Regions from separate parts of the Micromonospora sp. WMMD558 genome, predicted to be linked through region 2. Evidence: riboswitches for the same ligand, from Rfam matches in the RefSeq annotation. Region 2 holds a riboswitch; the other holds the start of a gene.
What was found. A riboswitch is a leader RNA that binds a small molecule or an ion and turns the genes downstream of it on or off. The one in region 2 is predicted to bind cyclic di-AMP.

Region 1: another riboswitch for cyclic di-AMP. It lies ahead of ACN26Y_RS14985 (coiled-coil domain-containing protein); the one in region 2 lies ahead of ACN26Y_RS27085 (C39 family peptidase).

What each region holds. Positions count from the first base shown of each region.
Region 1 covers NZ_CP186061.1:3,067,296-3,074,564, reverse strand. Annotated here, with positions in the region: gene ACN26Y_RS15000 (alpha/beta fold hydrolase) at 1-390, shown strand, start outside; gene ACN26Y_RS14995 (HelD family protein) at 509-2,626, shown strand; gene ACN26Y_RS14990 (cation diffusion facilitator family transporter) at 2,713-3,630, shown strand; cyclic di-AMP (ydaO/yuaA leader) riboswitch at 3,783-3,914, shown strand; gene ACN26Y_RS14985 (coiled-coil domain-containing protein) at 3,932-4,978, shown strand; gene ACN26Y_RS14980 (SRPBCC family protein) at 5,031-5,486, opposite strand; gene ACN26Y_RS14975 (1-phosphofructokinase family hexose kinase) at 5,655-6,641, shown strand; gene surE (5'/3'-nucleotidase SurE) at 6,638-7,269, shown strand, end outside.
Region 2 covers NZ_CP186061.1:5,687,209-5,694,477, forward strand. Annotated here, with positions in the region: gene ACN26Y_RS27060 (flavin reductase) at 1-33, opposite strand, end outside; gene ACN26Y_RS27065 (hypothetical protein) at 30-266, opposite strand; gene ACN26Y_RS27070 (hypothetical protein) at 263-442, opposite strand; gene ACN26Y_RS27075 (helix-turn-helix domain-containing protein) at 669-1,478, shown strand; gene ACN26Y_RS27080 (DUF397 domain-containing protein) at 1,466-1,660, shown strand; gene ACN26Y_RS27085 (C39 family peptidase) at 2,171-3,022, opposite strand; cyclic di-AMP (ydaO/yuaA leader) riboswitch at 3,242-3,378, opposite strand; gene ACN26Y_RS27090 (hypothetical protein) at 3,660-4,394, opposite strand; gene ACN26Y_RS27095 (hypothetical protein) at 4,561-4,962, opposite strand; gene ACN26Y_RS27100 (acyltransferase family protein) at 5,054-6,289, opposite strand; gene ACN26Y_RS27105 (alpha-ketoglutarate-dependent dioxygenase AlkB) at 6,456-7,064, shown strand; gene ACN26Y_RS27110 (uracil-xanthine permease family protein) at 7,169-7,269, shown strand, end outside.

The DNA.
Region 1 (7,269 bases), 2.6 Mb from region 2:
CCCAGCATCCGCTGGATGCTCTTCGGTGACCGCTGCGACCCGACCGACATCCGTCTGGTCACCTCCGCGGTGGCCCGCGCGTCGCTACGCTCCATCGGCGGCTTCCGGGCCTCGATCGGGGCGCAGCACCGGCTGGAGACCCTGGCCGAGCTGGCCCATCTGCCGGCCGCCGCGCTGGTCGGGGACCGGGACCGGCTGACCCCGCCGCCGTGTGCCGAGTCGATCGCGGCCGCGCTGCCGGCGACCGAGCTGACCGTCTGCCCGGGTGCGGGGCACATGCTGATGATGGAGCGCCCCGACGAGGTGAACGGCGCCCTGGCCGGGGTGCTGCGCCGGGTGCTCGTGCGCTCCGCCGCCGCCGACGCCGGACCGTCGGCGGTGGCCGCCTAGCGCGTTCGCGCACCTCCGGCGCCGCCGGTGGCGCCGGGGCCGTACCCTCGTGCGGTTGGCCGGCGTACGGCCGCGCGTACCGCGCCGCCCTCGCCGTCGACGTCAGGAGGAGCGAGCGTTGACCGACCAGACCGCGCTGGAACAGGAGATCGCCGTCGAGCAGCGGCACCTCGACCGGGTGTACGCACGCCTGGCCGAACTGCGCCGGTCGGCGATCCGCGCGGAGAAGGAGGGCTACCGGCTGGCCCGGGTCGGCAACTTCGGCGCCCTGGTGGAACGGGACGCGATGGTGTTCCACGCGGCGCAGCGTCGGCACCTGTTCGACGCCGAGCACGAGGGGCTGGTGTTCGGCCGGCTCGACCTGCGCGACCGGCAGGTGCTGCACGTCGGCCGGCTCGGCATCCGCGACGAGAACGCCGCCACCCTGGTGGTGGACTGGCGCGCCCCGGCCGCCGCCGCCTTCTACCGCGCCACCCCGGCGCAGCCGCTGGACGTCGTCCGGCGCCGCATGATCCAGTCGAGCGGGGAGCGGGTCACCCGCATCGAGGACGACCTGCTCGACCCGGGTGCCGCCCCGCCGGACATGACGGTGGTGGGTGACGGCGCCCTGCTGGCCACGCTGTCCAAGGCGACCGGGCGCGGCATGCGGGACATCGTCGCCACCATCCAGCGGGAGCAGGACGAGGCGATCCGCTCCCCCGGTTCGGGGGTCACGATCGTCTCCGGCGGTCCGGGGACCGGCAAGACGGCGGTCGCCCTGCACCGGGCGGCGTACCTGCTCTACGCCGACCGCAGCCGGTACGCCGGCGGCGGCATCCTGGTGGTCGGGCCGTCGGCGGTCTTCGTCGAGTACATCGCCTCGGTGCTGCCCTCGCTGGGCGAGGACACCGCCACGCTGGCCTCGCTCGGCGCGCTCTTCCCCGGGATGCGCGCGACCCGCACCGACCCGCCGGAGGTGGCGGCGGTGAAGGGCTCACTGCGGATGCGGCGGGTGCTGGAGCGGGCCGCACGTGACGCGGTGCCGGGCGGTCCCGGCGAGCTGCGCCTGCTCTACCGGGGTGAGCTGCTGCGGATCGACCGACGCGAGCTGGACGCGATCCGGGACCGGGCGTTGCCGCGCGGCGCGCGGCGTAACGAGGTCCGCCGGGCCGGCTTCGACGGCGTCTTCGCCGCGCTCTGGGCGCAGGCCCGGCGGCTGGGCGTCCCGCGCCTGCCGGAGCAGCGCGCGTTCGAGGACGAGATCGCCGAGCGGCCGGAGTTCCGCGAGTTCCTCAAGGCGTGGTGGCCCCGCCTGCATCCGCGCCACGTGCTCGGGTGGCTGGCCCGCCCGGACCGGCTGCGCCGGTACGCGGGCGGGGTGCTCTCCGGCCGGGAGATCCGGCTGCTCACCGACGCGTACCGGACGTTGGACCACCAGGGGCTGACCATCGCCGACGTCGCGCTGCTGGACGAGCTGGACGCCCTGCTCGGCAAGCCGATGAAGCCGGCCCGGCCGAAGCGGGACCCGTTCCAGCTGGCGGGCGGGGTACGCGAGCTGAGCACGTTCACGGAGCGGCAGCGCGCCGCCCGGGAGGCGGCCCGCCAGCGCCCGGAGGACTACCGCGAGTACGCCCACGTCGTGGTTGACGAGTCGCAGGACGTCTCGCCGATGCAGTGGCGCATGATCGGTCGGCGCGGGCGACTCGCGTCGTGGACGGTGGTGGGCGACCCGGCGCAGACGGCGTGGACCGGCGACCCGGACGAGCTGGTGCGGGCCCGCGACCAGGCCCTCGGCCGCCGCCGCCGGCAGCACTTCACGCTCACCACCAACTACCGCAACTCGGCCGAGATCTTCGCCGTGGCGGCGGCGGAGATCCGGCGGCTCGACCCCGACCTGCCGCTGCCCACCGCCGTACGGTCGACCGGCGTCGACCCGGTGGAGCTGGTCGTGCCGCCGGCCGAGCTGGAGACGTCGGTGGTGGAGGCGGCCAGTGCGCTGCTCGCCGAGGTCGCGGGGACGGTCGGGGTGATCACGCCGGTGCCGCGCCGCGACGAGGTCGCCGGGTGGCTGGGCGGGCTGGGCGCGCCGCGCCTGCAGGTGGTGACGAGCCTGGAGGCGAAGGGCATGGAGTACGACGGGGTGGTGCTGGTCGCTCCGAGCGAGATCCGGGCCGACGCGGCGTCGGGCGTACGGACCCTGTACGTGGCGCTGTCCCGGGCCACGCAGCGGCTCACGACGGTCGACCCGACCGGCTGAGGATCGGGTGGCCGATCTCAGTTGCATACATAGCGATGTGAGCATAGATTGGACGCGGGTCCGGACGGGTGACGGAAGGTGTCCGCGTGGGCGCAGGTCATGACCACCACCACGGGTCGGTCGCAAACGCGGCGCAACGGCACCGCGGACGCCTCTGGGCGGCCTTCGCCCTGCTCGCCACCCTGATGGTGGTGGAGGCCGTGGCCGCGTTCCGCACCGGCTCGCTGGCCCTGCTCAGCGACGCCGGACACATGTTCACGGACGTGCTCGGCATCGGCATGGCCCTGGCCGCGCTCACCGCCACGCGCCGGACCACCGGCGACCCGCAGCGCACCTTCGGCCTCTACCGGCTGGAGGTGCTGGCCGCGCTCGCCAACGCCGTGCTGCTCTCCGGTGTCGCGATCTTCGTGCTGGTCGAAGCCGTCCGGCGCTTCGGCGACCCGCCGGAGGTGCAGACCGGTCCGATGCTCGCGGTGGCCGTCCTCGGCCTGCTCGCCAACGTGGGCGCCTTCGCCCTGCTGCGGTCCGGCGCCCGGGAGAGCATCAACGTGGAGGGCGCCTACCTCGAGGTGCTGGGCGACCTGCTCGGTTCGCTCGGCGTCATCGGCGCCGCCCTGCTGATCGCCGCCACCGACTGGTGGTGGGCCGACCCGCTGGTCGCGGTCGCCATCGGCGCGTTCATCCTGCCGCGCACCTGGCGGCTCGGGCGGGCGGCGCTGCGCATCCTCGTCCAGGCCGCCCCGGAGCACCTCCAGGTCACCGCCGTGCACGACCGGCTGGTCGCCGTCCCGGGCGTCACCGAGGTGCACGACCTGCACGTCTGGACCCTCACCTCCGGGATGGAGGTGGCGTCCGCGCACCTCACCCTGGCACCCGGTGCCGAGGTCGGCACGGTCCTCGCCGCCGCGCGGACGGCCCTGCGGGACGAGTTCCGCATCGAGCACGCGACGTTGCAGATCGAGCCCGGTGCGGCCCCTGGGAGCTGCGGGGCGGTTGAGTGGTAACGGACACATCCGTGATCTGAGCGGCTATTGTCCATTGATGTCGGATTAGGCGGTGACCACACGGACACCGTCAGTCACATCCGCTGCACCTGCCCCAACCGTCCCGGTAGGCTCTGTTCCGGCCTCCGCCAGGCGGCACGCACCGGTGCCGGCGGTGGCCGCCGCCTAATCGCCCGCAGGGCGAGCCGGGGAACCAGGTACCGGGGGTGCATCCGCGTCGAGCGGTAGGGATCTTCCGTCCCGAACCCGTCAGCTAACCCGGTCGGCGGCTGACGGAAGGACATGTGGACAGATGCCAGAAGTGGCACCCGTACGACGACGCGCCGCCCGCGTGGCGGCCCTGCTCAGCGCGGCGCTCACCCTCGGTCTCGCCGCCACGCCGGTCGCCCCCGCGGCGGCCGCTCCCCCGGCCCGCCAGGCCGCCGCACCCGGCGACCCGGAAGGCGGCACCCCCGCCCTGCGCGCCCAGCTCGAGGCGGCCAGCAAGGGCTTCCTGGACGCGAAGCGGGCCCTGGACACCTCGGTCAAGCGCCAGCAGCAGCTCGCCGAGCAGCTCAAGACCACCGAGACCCAGCTCACCGAGCGGACCTCCCGGGTCGGCCAGATCGCCGGCCTCGCCTACCGCACGGGGCGGCTCGGCACCGCGTCGGCGCTGCTCAACAGCACCTCGCCGGAGGGCTTCATGGACCGGGCCGCCGCGCTCGACGCGGTGGCCGCCAACGAGGACCAGGCCCTGCGCGAGCTGCTGGAGACCCGTGAGCAGGTCAGCAAGGCCAAGCTCGCGGTGGAGGTGGAGATCACCGAGCAGCGCAAGCAGCAGGCGGTGATGGCCAAGCGCAAGCAGCAGGCCGAGAAGGCGCTGACCGTCGCGAACTCCCGGGCCGAGGCACCCGCCGCCAGCCGGAGCGCGTCCCGGACGGCCGCACCCGCCCCGCGTAACTCGGACGGCTCCTGGCCGTCGGAGTCGTGCAGCGTCAACGACCCGACGCCCGCGAACGGCTGCATCACCCCGCGCACGCTCCACGCGCTCAACCAGGCCAAGGCGGCCGGGTTCACCCGCTACGTCTCCTGCTACCGCTCCGGCGGGTCGGGTGAGCACCCGAAGGGCCGGGCCTGCGACTTCGCCGCCCAGCAGAACGGCTTCGGCGGCGACGCCACCGGCGGCGACCGGACGTACGGCAACAACCTGTCGGCGTTCTTCGTCAAGAACGCCGACCGACTCGCCGTGCTCTACGTGATCTGGTACCGGCAGATCTGGCTGCCCAGCAGCGGGTGGAGGTCGTACAGCGGGGCGGGCGGCGACCCGTCCAGCGACCACACCAACCACGTGCACCTGTCCGTGTACTGACGCCGCTCGGCCCGGTGCCCTCCCGACAACGGAGGGCCCGGGCCGCCGTCGTTCAGGCGGCCGGCGGACCGGCGTCCAGCATCGCCCCGAGCCGGCTGGCGAGGCCGAGGTGGGCCGACCGGGCCTGCGCGAAGGCGTACCCGAACAGTGGCGCCGGCGCGGCGAGGGTGATCTCCACGTCGATGCGGACACCGTCCGGCTCGGCCTCCAGCCGGGTGCGGTTACGGACGGTCGTCGCCGGCCACTGCCGGGCGACGGTCACCACCTCGTCGGCGGTGGCGACCAGCACGTCGGCCCGGTAGGTGACCGGCAGGCGCACCGGCCCGACCGCGAGCCGGTCGGTGATCGCGTAGCTGGCGTGGGCGCCGGAACGCGGCCGGAGCCGCCGGACCCGCACGATCAACGGGTGCAGGTCCACCTGCCGGACCGGGTCGGCGAGCACCTCGGCGGCGACCGCCGGTGAACAGCGAGCCTGGACGGTGTAGCTGAAGGATCCTCGCCTGAGCACGCCGTCTCCCCACCGTCGTCGCCTCGCCAGATCGTCGCCCACCCGCACGGGTGCTGGCAACGTCCGACCCGACACCTTGGGGACACCCGGAATTCACCCACCCGCCCGACTACGGTCGGCTGATGGGGTACGACGGTCCGTGGTGGACGACGACCCGGGTGGGAGGCGATGCCGGTGAACGAGCACGTGATGGTCTTCGCGCCGACGCCGCGGCTCACGGTCACGGTCGACCAACCGAGCGAGGCCCCCGAGCTGCACCTGCACCCGGGTGGCCAGGGTGTCTGGCAGGCGCGCATGATCATTTCGCTCGGGGTCGACGTGGTGCTCTGCACGGCGCTCGGCGGTGAGGTCGGCCAGGTGCTGGAGCCGCTGCTGGTCAGCGAGGGGGTCGACCTCAAGACGGTGGTCCGCGACTCCGGCGGGAACGGCGGGTACGTGCACGACCGCCGCGAGGGCGCCCGCCGGGAGGTCGTGGACGTACCGGGTGAGGCGCTCGGCCGGCACGAGCTGGACGAGCTGTACAACCTGGCCCTCGGCGAGGGGCTGCGCGCGCCGGTCAGCGTCCTGAGCGGACCTCACCAACCGCACCTCGTCCCAGCCGAGCTCTACCGGCGCTTCACGGCCGACCTGCGGGCCAACGGCGGCAAGGTGGTCGTCGACCTGGCCGGCGAGCACCTGGCCGCCGTGCTGGACAGCGGCGTCTTCTTCCTCAAGGTGAGCCACGAGGAGCTGATCGCCGACGGCCGGGCCGCCGGCGACGACGAGGACCAGCTCGCGCGGGCGATGTACGACCTGCACGCGGGCGGCGCGGAGAACGTGGTGGTGAGCCGCGCCGCCGAGCCGGCACTCGCCCTGGTCGACGGCGAGGTGTTCGAGGTGGAGATGCCCCGCCTCCAGGCCGCCGACCCGCGCGGGGCGGGCGACTCGATGACCGCCGGGGTGGCCGCCGTGGTGGCCCGGGGTGGCGACATCCGGACGGCGGTCCGCACCGGGGCCGCGGCGGGGGCGCTGAACGTGACCCGGCACGGGCTCGGCACCGGCCGGCTCGACTCGATCCGGGGGCTGGTGGAGCGGGTCCGGCTGGTGCCGGCGGGCAGCCGCCAGCAGGAGCGTACGACCCCGGACGAGCTGGCGGACCGGGCGGCCGAGCGATGACCGTGCGGGTGCTCATCACCAACGACGACGGGATCGCCGCACCCGGCATCGCGGCACTGGCCCGGGCCGCGGTCGACCGGGGCCTGGACGTCGTGGTCGCCGCGCCCCGCGAGGAGGCGAGCGGCACGAGCGCGGCGATGACCGCCGTGGAGCGGGACGGTCACGTGGTGGTCGATGTGCATCCGCTGCCCGGGCTGGACGGGGTGCCGGCGTACGGGGTGGGTGGCTCGCCCGGCTTCATCGCGCTGATCGCGGTGCACGGGGCGTTCGGGCCGCCGCCGTCGGTCGTGCTCTCCGGCGTGAACCGGGGCGCCAACGCCGGCCGCGCCGTGCTGCACTCCGGCACGGTGGGTGCCGCGTTCACCGCCGCCGCCAACGGCTGCCGGGCGATGGCCGTGTCCCTGGACGTGCTCTCCGCCGGCGAGGCCACCGCCGTCAGCGGCGGCGCGGCGGTGGCGGCGGCCGCCCGGGTCCGGGACGCCGAGCGGCACTGGTCGACGGCCGCGCACGTGGCCCTGGACCTGCTGCCCCGGCTGACGGCCGGGCCGGTGGAGAGCGTACTCAACGTGAACGCCCCGGACGTGCCGCTCGCCCGGCTGCGGGGCGTACGCCGGGGCCGGCTGGCCAG
Region 2 (7,269 bases):
GGACGGGACGTGTTCGACTCGGCGTCGGGTCACCGGACCCTCACCGGCTCCACCTCCGTCACGGCGTCGACCCGGACCGCCGCGTACCGCTCGCGGGGAGCGACCGACCGGTCCGGGCGGACCTCGCGGCCTTTCAACTGGACCCAGACCGCGCCGTCGACGACCGCGCTGCTGATCACCTCGGTGATGGACAGGGTCAGGGTTCCGGTGCCGAACGTGTAGGCGTCCTCGGGAACCCGGATCGTGCGGCCGACGGCGATCGTCACCAGCGGCCCCCGTTCGCCCGGTACTCCTGCGCCCGGGTCAGGCTCCCGGCGCGGCCCGGCTGAACGGTCGGGATCGGCCGGGTGGGTGCGAACAGGGCGGCCGGCAGGTTCGCGCCCCGGATTCGCCGGGGAAGCGACGGCACGGTGGGCTTGCAGCGCCAGAAGCGGAGACGCACGGCGGAACCTCCTTCACGGATTGGAAGGGGGCCGCCCCGGTCGCTTGCCTAAAGGGGGCGGCCCCAACAGCGCCACCGGCGAGTTCGGGTCCTCTACCGGCTCGCGCCGCATCTCCTTCCACCCTGGACGGTGACCCCCTACGCTCGAAACAGTCATCACCCGACCACGGAACGGAGCGGCCGAATCCGGACCGGCGCGGAGCGATGTGGAGAGTCGTGGAAGGGTATGGAAGCCGTGGGAATTTCGCCGTCTGAGTACCTGCTCCGTGAGCTGAGGCGACGCCGCACGGCCGCCGGGCTGACTCAAGCGCAACTCGGCGAGCTGGTCTTCTGCTCGGACTCTCAGGTCAGCGCGATCGAGACCGGGACCAAACCGCCGACGCTGCCCTACTTGACCGCTGTCGACCAGGCGCTGAACACCGGCGGGCACTTCGCGACGCTCTGGGATGAGCTGGTCAAGGGTGAGGCCGCACCGGTCTGGCTACGCGAGTGGATACAGATCGAGCGGGAAGCGACGGCGCTGCGCTGGTACGAACACGCCTTCGTGCCAGGGCTCCTACAGACCGAGGGATACGCTCGCGCGACGTTCCGGGCAGCGCGCGTACCGGTCTCAGGGCTCGACCAGCGCGTCGCGGCGCGGATGGAGCGGCAAGCGGTCCTCGCCCGCGACCCGAGTCCGCAGCTCTTCGTCGTGATGGATGAGATGGTCGTCCGGCGGGCGTGCGGCGGCCGTGACGTGATGGCCGAGCAACTCGAACACCTGCTTACGTGCGCTGAACAGCCGCATATTCAGTTGCACGTCGTACCGTTGTCCGCTGGCATCTACTCAGGACTTGCTGGGGCGTTCATCCTGGCTGACCTGCCCGACGGCTCGCGCGCCGGGTGCGTGGACCACCAACTAAAATCGCAGACCGAAGGACTGCCAGACCCGGTTACTCGTCTGGGTTTGTCGTGGGACGCGGTTCGGGGCGAAGCTCTCCCGCTCGGGCAGTCACTCGACATCCTCAAGGAAGCGGCAAAGACATGGACAAGCTGACAGGCGCTCACTGGCGGAAGTCCTCCCGCTCGTCCACCAACGGCGGCACCTGTGTCGAGGTCGCCGACAACCTTTCCGGTGTGGTGGGCGTCCGGGATTCCAAGGACCCGGCCGGTCCGGCGCTGACCTTCTCCCCCGCCGCCTGGCGGGCCTTCGTCACGCAGGTCGCCGAGCGCGGCTGACCAACCGCAGACACACACAAGCCGCCCGCTCCCGGTACCGGGGGCGGGCGCTTCGCTTCGCTGTCGCACGCGCCGAGCTGTCCAGCTGCCCATCCATGCGACCGGGTCCGGTCGGCCGGGTCCGGCCCGTCCACGACCGGCCGATCTCGGGGCGATCGCCCTGCCCCAGCTACGCGGGCAGCTCGACAGCCGTCGAAAAAGTGACGGGAGTCCGCCGTGGTGCGTCCGACGTGCGGCCGCACAAGGGTGACGCGGACGCCGACAACGGCCAGCGACATCCGGTGCTGCAAAAGGGACACGCGCCGGCGGGCCGACAGCACAAGATCCGCGCAACTTCGGGGAAGATGCCGTCTCGGGCGTAACCGAGGCAGCATCTTCGGTGAAGTTGCGCGGATCTTGCAGCGGAGGCTGCAGCGGTGAGCCCTTCTCGGGCCGCCGGCAGCCGGCAGCCGGAACGCGCGACGGGCGCCGGACCCCATGGGTCCGGCGCCCGTCGTGCGAGCGGGTCGGTCAGGCGGAGTAGCCGCGGGTCGCGGCCCAGTTCGCCAGAGCGATCGTGGTCATCCAGTACGACCCGGTCGCGGGGTTGGCCGAGTCGGCGATCCGCACCAGGCGGCCCTCGTCGTCGTACCCGGTCACGGCGATGTAGTGGCCGCCCGGGAACGAGTGCCAGCCGCCGTTGGTGTCGGTGGCGGAGCCGGCGATGTTCACGACGACGCCCCGCCCGTCGGTGATGGCGTCGACGACGTCGGCCTGGAGCCGGTCCATCTGCGCCGGGGTGGCGGCACGGCCCGGGATCATGCGGGTCCGGTACGGGTCACCCTTCACCATGGCGTTGAGCACCCGGGTGGTGTCCTCGGCCGAGTCGGTGCCGAACTGGTCGGTGCCCAGCGGACCGGCGAGGTGGTCCTGCGACCGCTCGATGCCGGTGGCGCTGAGGGCGTTCCGGACCGCGGCCGGGCCGCAGTAGTAGAAGTTGATCTGAGCCTGGTAGTCGTACTTCAGAAGCTTGGACTTCGGGGGCTTGGGCTTCTTGGTGAGGTCCGGGTCGGGGGCGGCCTTCGCGGCCGGTGAGCTGGACGGGGCGGCGCTCGACGGGGCGGCGCTGGACGGGGCGGCGCTGGACGGGGGGACGGCCACGGAACGGGCCTCGCCGCGCGAGGCGGCGGTGTTGCCACGCAGCTCGGCCACGGCGGCCGGGGTCTGCGCCGACGCGGGTGCGTCGCCGGGGCCGGCGACCAGGGCACCGGTGCCGGTCGCCAGCACGAGGACGGCGGCGGACGCGGCGGCCACCTGGTACGGACGCTCGGTGGCGAGACGACGGAGCTGACGCTTGAGGTGGTGCTTCACGGTTTCCTCCACGGACTGTCGGGGCTGGCGGCGCACCGGGCCGGCCGCGGGCAGCGGCGGGCCGGCCGTCCGGACCGGGTCCGGCGGCAGGTGGCCACGAGGGGACGAGCCCGGCGGGACCGGGCAGGGCGGTGGGTCAGCGCCCGGCGGCGAGCCGGACGGGCGCGGGCACCGCGATGCCGTGGAGGCGGCGATGGAACCGACGGTTGGGTTCGAACTGCACGAGGATGGGACTCCTTCCGATGCCGCCTACCGGGTTAGCTGACGGATTCGGGCGGGAAGTACGCCCTACCGCGACAATCGCGGATTCACCCCAGGTGCAGATTGGGTCCCCGGTTCGCCATGCGGCGATTGAGCGGGTCGGCGCGGCGTCGCCTCTTGCGATCGGTTACCGCACCGGACGCGCCGACACTACTGGCCGGTCAACCAGCCTGCCAACCCGCTCTGAGCTGCGTAAACCTCGATCATGGCAGCAATTTTGCGGGCAGTTTCGCACTGACGCGACTCAATGGGACGCGAGGTGCTTACGACGCGGCCGGGCGGCAACGGGACAAGCGGCGGACATTACCCCGGCAGCGGCGGAGACAATCGACCGGACTGCGAATGTTGACCGGTTCGACGTCGGTGTGACCGGGCTCACGGAATTAAGTCAGCCGACCCGTGCGGGACGCCAGCGTGCGGCGGCGACCGGCCGTCCGGTCAACGCCGTCCGAGGCTTCGTCCGCAGTGCCGGACGCAGGCTCTCCGCCGCCGCGTACGCCTCGGCGGCGAGCGCACGGGCCGCCTCGGCGGCCACCTCCGCGTCGCGCCAGGCAGCCCGCTCGGCGGCGGCCGCCGCCCGGTAGGCGGCCAGCTTGCCGTCGCGTACGGCCCGCGTCAAGACGATCTCCTGGTCGACCGGGTGCAGCCGGGCGTCCCAGCCGTCCCGGTGCCCGAACACGTCGCCGAGCTGCCGGGCGGACAGGTCACCCCGCCAGTGGGCGGCCACCGCGGCCCGGTGCAACCACCGCTCCCGCGCCGCGTACTCGGCCGGCGTACGCGACGTGCGCGGGGTGGGCAGCGCGGCGGCGGCGGTGAGCCGGCGGGCGGCGTTCTCGGCTTCGTCGTACGCCTGCCAGGCACGGTCGGCCTCCTCCTGCGCCGTGCGCCAGGCGTCCCGCCGGCGACGCGCGGTCTGGGCCGCGCCGGCAGCCGCCACCGCCACCTCCTCGGCGTACCGGCGCAGGTCGACCGTCTCGTCGACGGGCGGCGGCTCGGCCGGCTGGTCCCGCTCGGGCCGCGCGGCGACGACGGTGAGCGCGGTCAGGGCGAGGACGAGCAACGCGGACCAGATGGCGGTCGCCCGGGGCACGTCGATGAGGAACTCGTGGAGGACGGTGTTCATGTCGGCAACCTCACGGGGAACGGATCGCGACGGGACAACACACGCCGGTCCGCCCCGAACTGGGCGCGGACCACCGGCGGCGGCAGGTGCAGAGACACGGCGACGGACGGGGCCGCTCAGGCGGGCGCCACCAGCGTCACGCGGCGGGCCGCGGCCCGGGAGTCGATCAGTTGCGCGGCGGAGCCCGCGAGCCGGAACCGGCGGGGAACCGGCCGGCCAGGGAGCCGCACTCGCCGGTGGTCACCGGCGTCACCCGCTCGACGTCGCCGGGCACGGCTGCGGCAGGCGGCGCGGCGTCCGCCCCCGACCAGGCCGGCGCGGCTTGCGGCGCGGTCCCGGCCGCCGGTGCGTCGAGCGCCACCGGCGCGCTGCCGGTCGTCGCCCCCGGGGCGGGCAACGCGACGCAGTCACCGGCCGCCGACGCCACCCTCACCTCGGCCGTCCCGACCGGGTGGGCGGGAGCGGCGACGCCGACGCTGAGGCCGGCGGTCAGCGCGAGACCGGCGAGCAGCCGGGAGGCCCAGCGCGCGACCCACCACAACGGACAGGTGAGCGCGACCGGAAGCACGATGCCACGCTACCGTCGCGGTCGGCCGACCGCACCCGTCACGAGCGTGTCGCGTCGCCGGGACGCGCCGGACCGGCCAGCGTGGACACGGTCAGCGGCGGTCGCCCGCGTACTCCCTCGGGTGGTCCGCTTCGGCGACCCGCGGTGACGGCACGGCGCCCGGGCCCGCCGGCCCGGCCGCCGCGTACGCCCGGCCGCCGGCGTCCGGCGCGGCCGGGCGTGGCCGGCGGGGTGGGCCGAGCCGCCGCATCATCGGCGTCTCCACGTAGCGGTGCAGCAGCGCCGCGAGCACCAGGTTGACCAGCAGGAAGCCCACCACCGCGGCCGGCCCCCGCCAGCCGGGAACCCCGACGCCGTGATGGCCGGTGAGCCGGAGCACGCTCACCATGACCAGGACGTGCACCAGGTAGAAGGCGAACGAGACCTCCCCGAGCCAGACCATCGGGCGGCTGGCCCACAGGGTCCGCCGGCCCCGGACGTCCGCGTCGGCGGCGGCCGTGATGACCAGGACGTACGCGATCGACAGCAGCGCCGCCCACAGCTCGGCCCGGATCCACGCGCTCGCCACCACCCAGGTCACCACGAAGACCACGCTGGCCACACCCAGGCGTGGGCCGCGCCACCGGCCCCGGCGCAGCAGTTCCGCGGCGGCCACGCCGAGCCAGAACTCCAGCGAGCGCACCACCGGGAAGACCTGCGTGAACCACCAGCGGCTCTCCTCCGGCACGAGGGCCTGGGCCGGCCAGAGCGCGAGGATGAGCAGCGGCACGGCGACGACCACGGCCCACAGGGCGCCCGCCGGCATGCGGTGGATGAGCGGCAGGGCGAACGGCAGGCAGGCGTAGAAGAACAGCTCGCAGGAGAGCGACCAGCTGACCGTGTTGACGCTGTAGAAGATGCCGGGGGTCGGGTCCCACGCCTGTACCAGCAGCAGGTTCTCCAGCGCGGCGCGGGGGTGGACCGGGTCGGTGAACGCGTACGCGACCAGCAGCGCCGCCACGAACATGACGACGTGGTTCGGGTAGATCTTCGCGACGCGGCGGCGCAGGAAGGTGCGCTTCGCCTCACCGGGGCGGGCCGACCACACCAGCACGAATCCACTGAGGATGAAGAAGAACTGGACGCCCGACAGGCCGAGGGAGAAGAACCGGTCGACGGCCCCCTTGTAGGCCGGCTCGGCGACGATGCCCATCGTCGCGGCGTGGAAGGCGAAGACCAGCAGCGCGGCGATCCACCGCAGCCCGGTGAGCGACGGCAGCCGGCCGCCCGGACCCGGTGCGGCGGGGCTCGCCGCGCGTACCGGCCGGTCGGTGGGGGTCACCTGCACAGGCTTCTCCTTCTCGGGTCGTGGGCGGCCCGACGGCCGGCCCGCACCGCTCCGCGACCTTACCCGCCGGTCCGATGACCGGCGTGCCGCACCGAAGGCCAGTCGTACGCCTGTTCGATGATGCGGTAGGCTCGGGGCCGTGCCGGACGTCGCCTACCAGCCGTCGATGCTGGATCTCGCCGAGGCCGGCCCGACGCTCGGGCCGCTCGCCGGCCAGGTCACGCGGCACCGGCTCACCCGGGGTGCCTGGGTCGACCACCTGCCCGGCTGGGTGCGCGGCTCCGACCAGGTGCTCGACCATCTCCTGCACGAGGTGCCCTGGCGCGCCGAACGCCGCACCATGTACGACGCGGAGGTCGACGTCCCGCGCCTGCTCTGCTGGTACGCGGCTGGCCGCCCGCTGCCCCACCCGGTGCTCACCGCCGCCCGGGAGGCGCTGACCCGGCACTACGCGCCCGAGTTGGGCGAGCCGTTCGTCACCGCCGGCATGTGCCTCTACCGGGACGGACGCGACAGCGTCGCCTGGCACGGCGACACCATCGGCCGGGGCGCCCACACCGACACGATGGTCGCCATCGTCTCCTTCGGCTCGCCCCGGGCGCTCCTGCTGCGTCCCCGTGGCGGCGGCGCGGGCCTGCGGTTCCCGCTCGGCCACGGCGACCTCGTCGTGATGGGCGGCTCGTGCCAGCGCACCTGGGAGCACGCCGTCCCGAAGACGGCGCGCCCGGTCGGCCCCCGGGTCAGCGTCCAGTTCCGCCCGACCAACGTCGCCTGACACGAGGTGCGCCGGTCGGCGGCGGGTGCGCCGCGCCGGCGTGCTAGAAACGACGTCCAGGGTCCGATCAACCCCTTCTGACGACGACGCGAAGGGGTACCCCCATGACCCAGTCCCCCACCGAGGCGCGCTCGCGCTGGTCGCCGTGGTCCGTGCACGGTGACGGCCGGTCGGTGCGGCCCGGCGACGTGGTGCACCCCGGCGA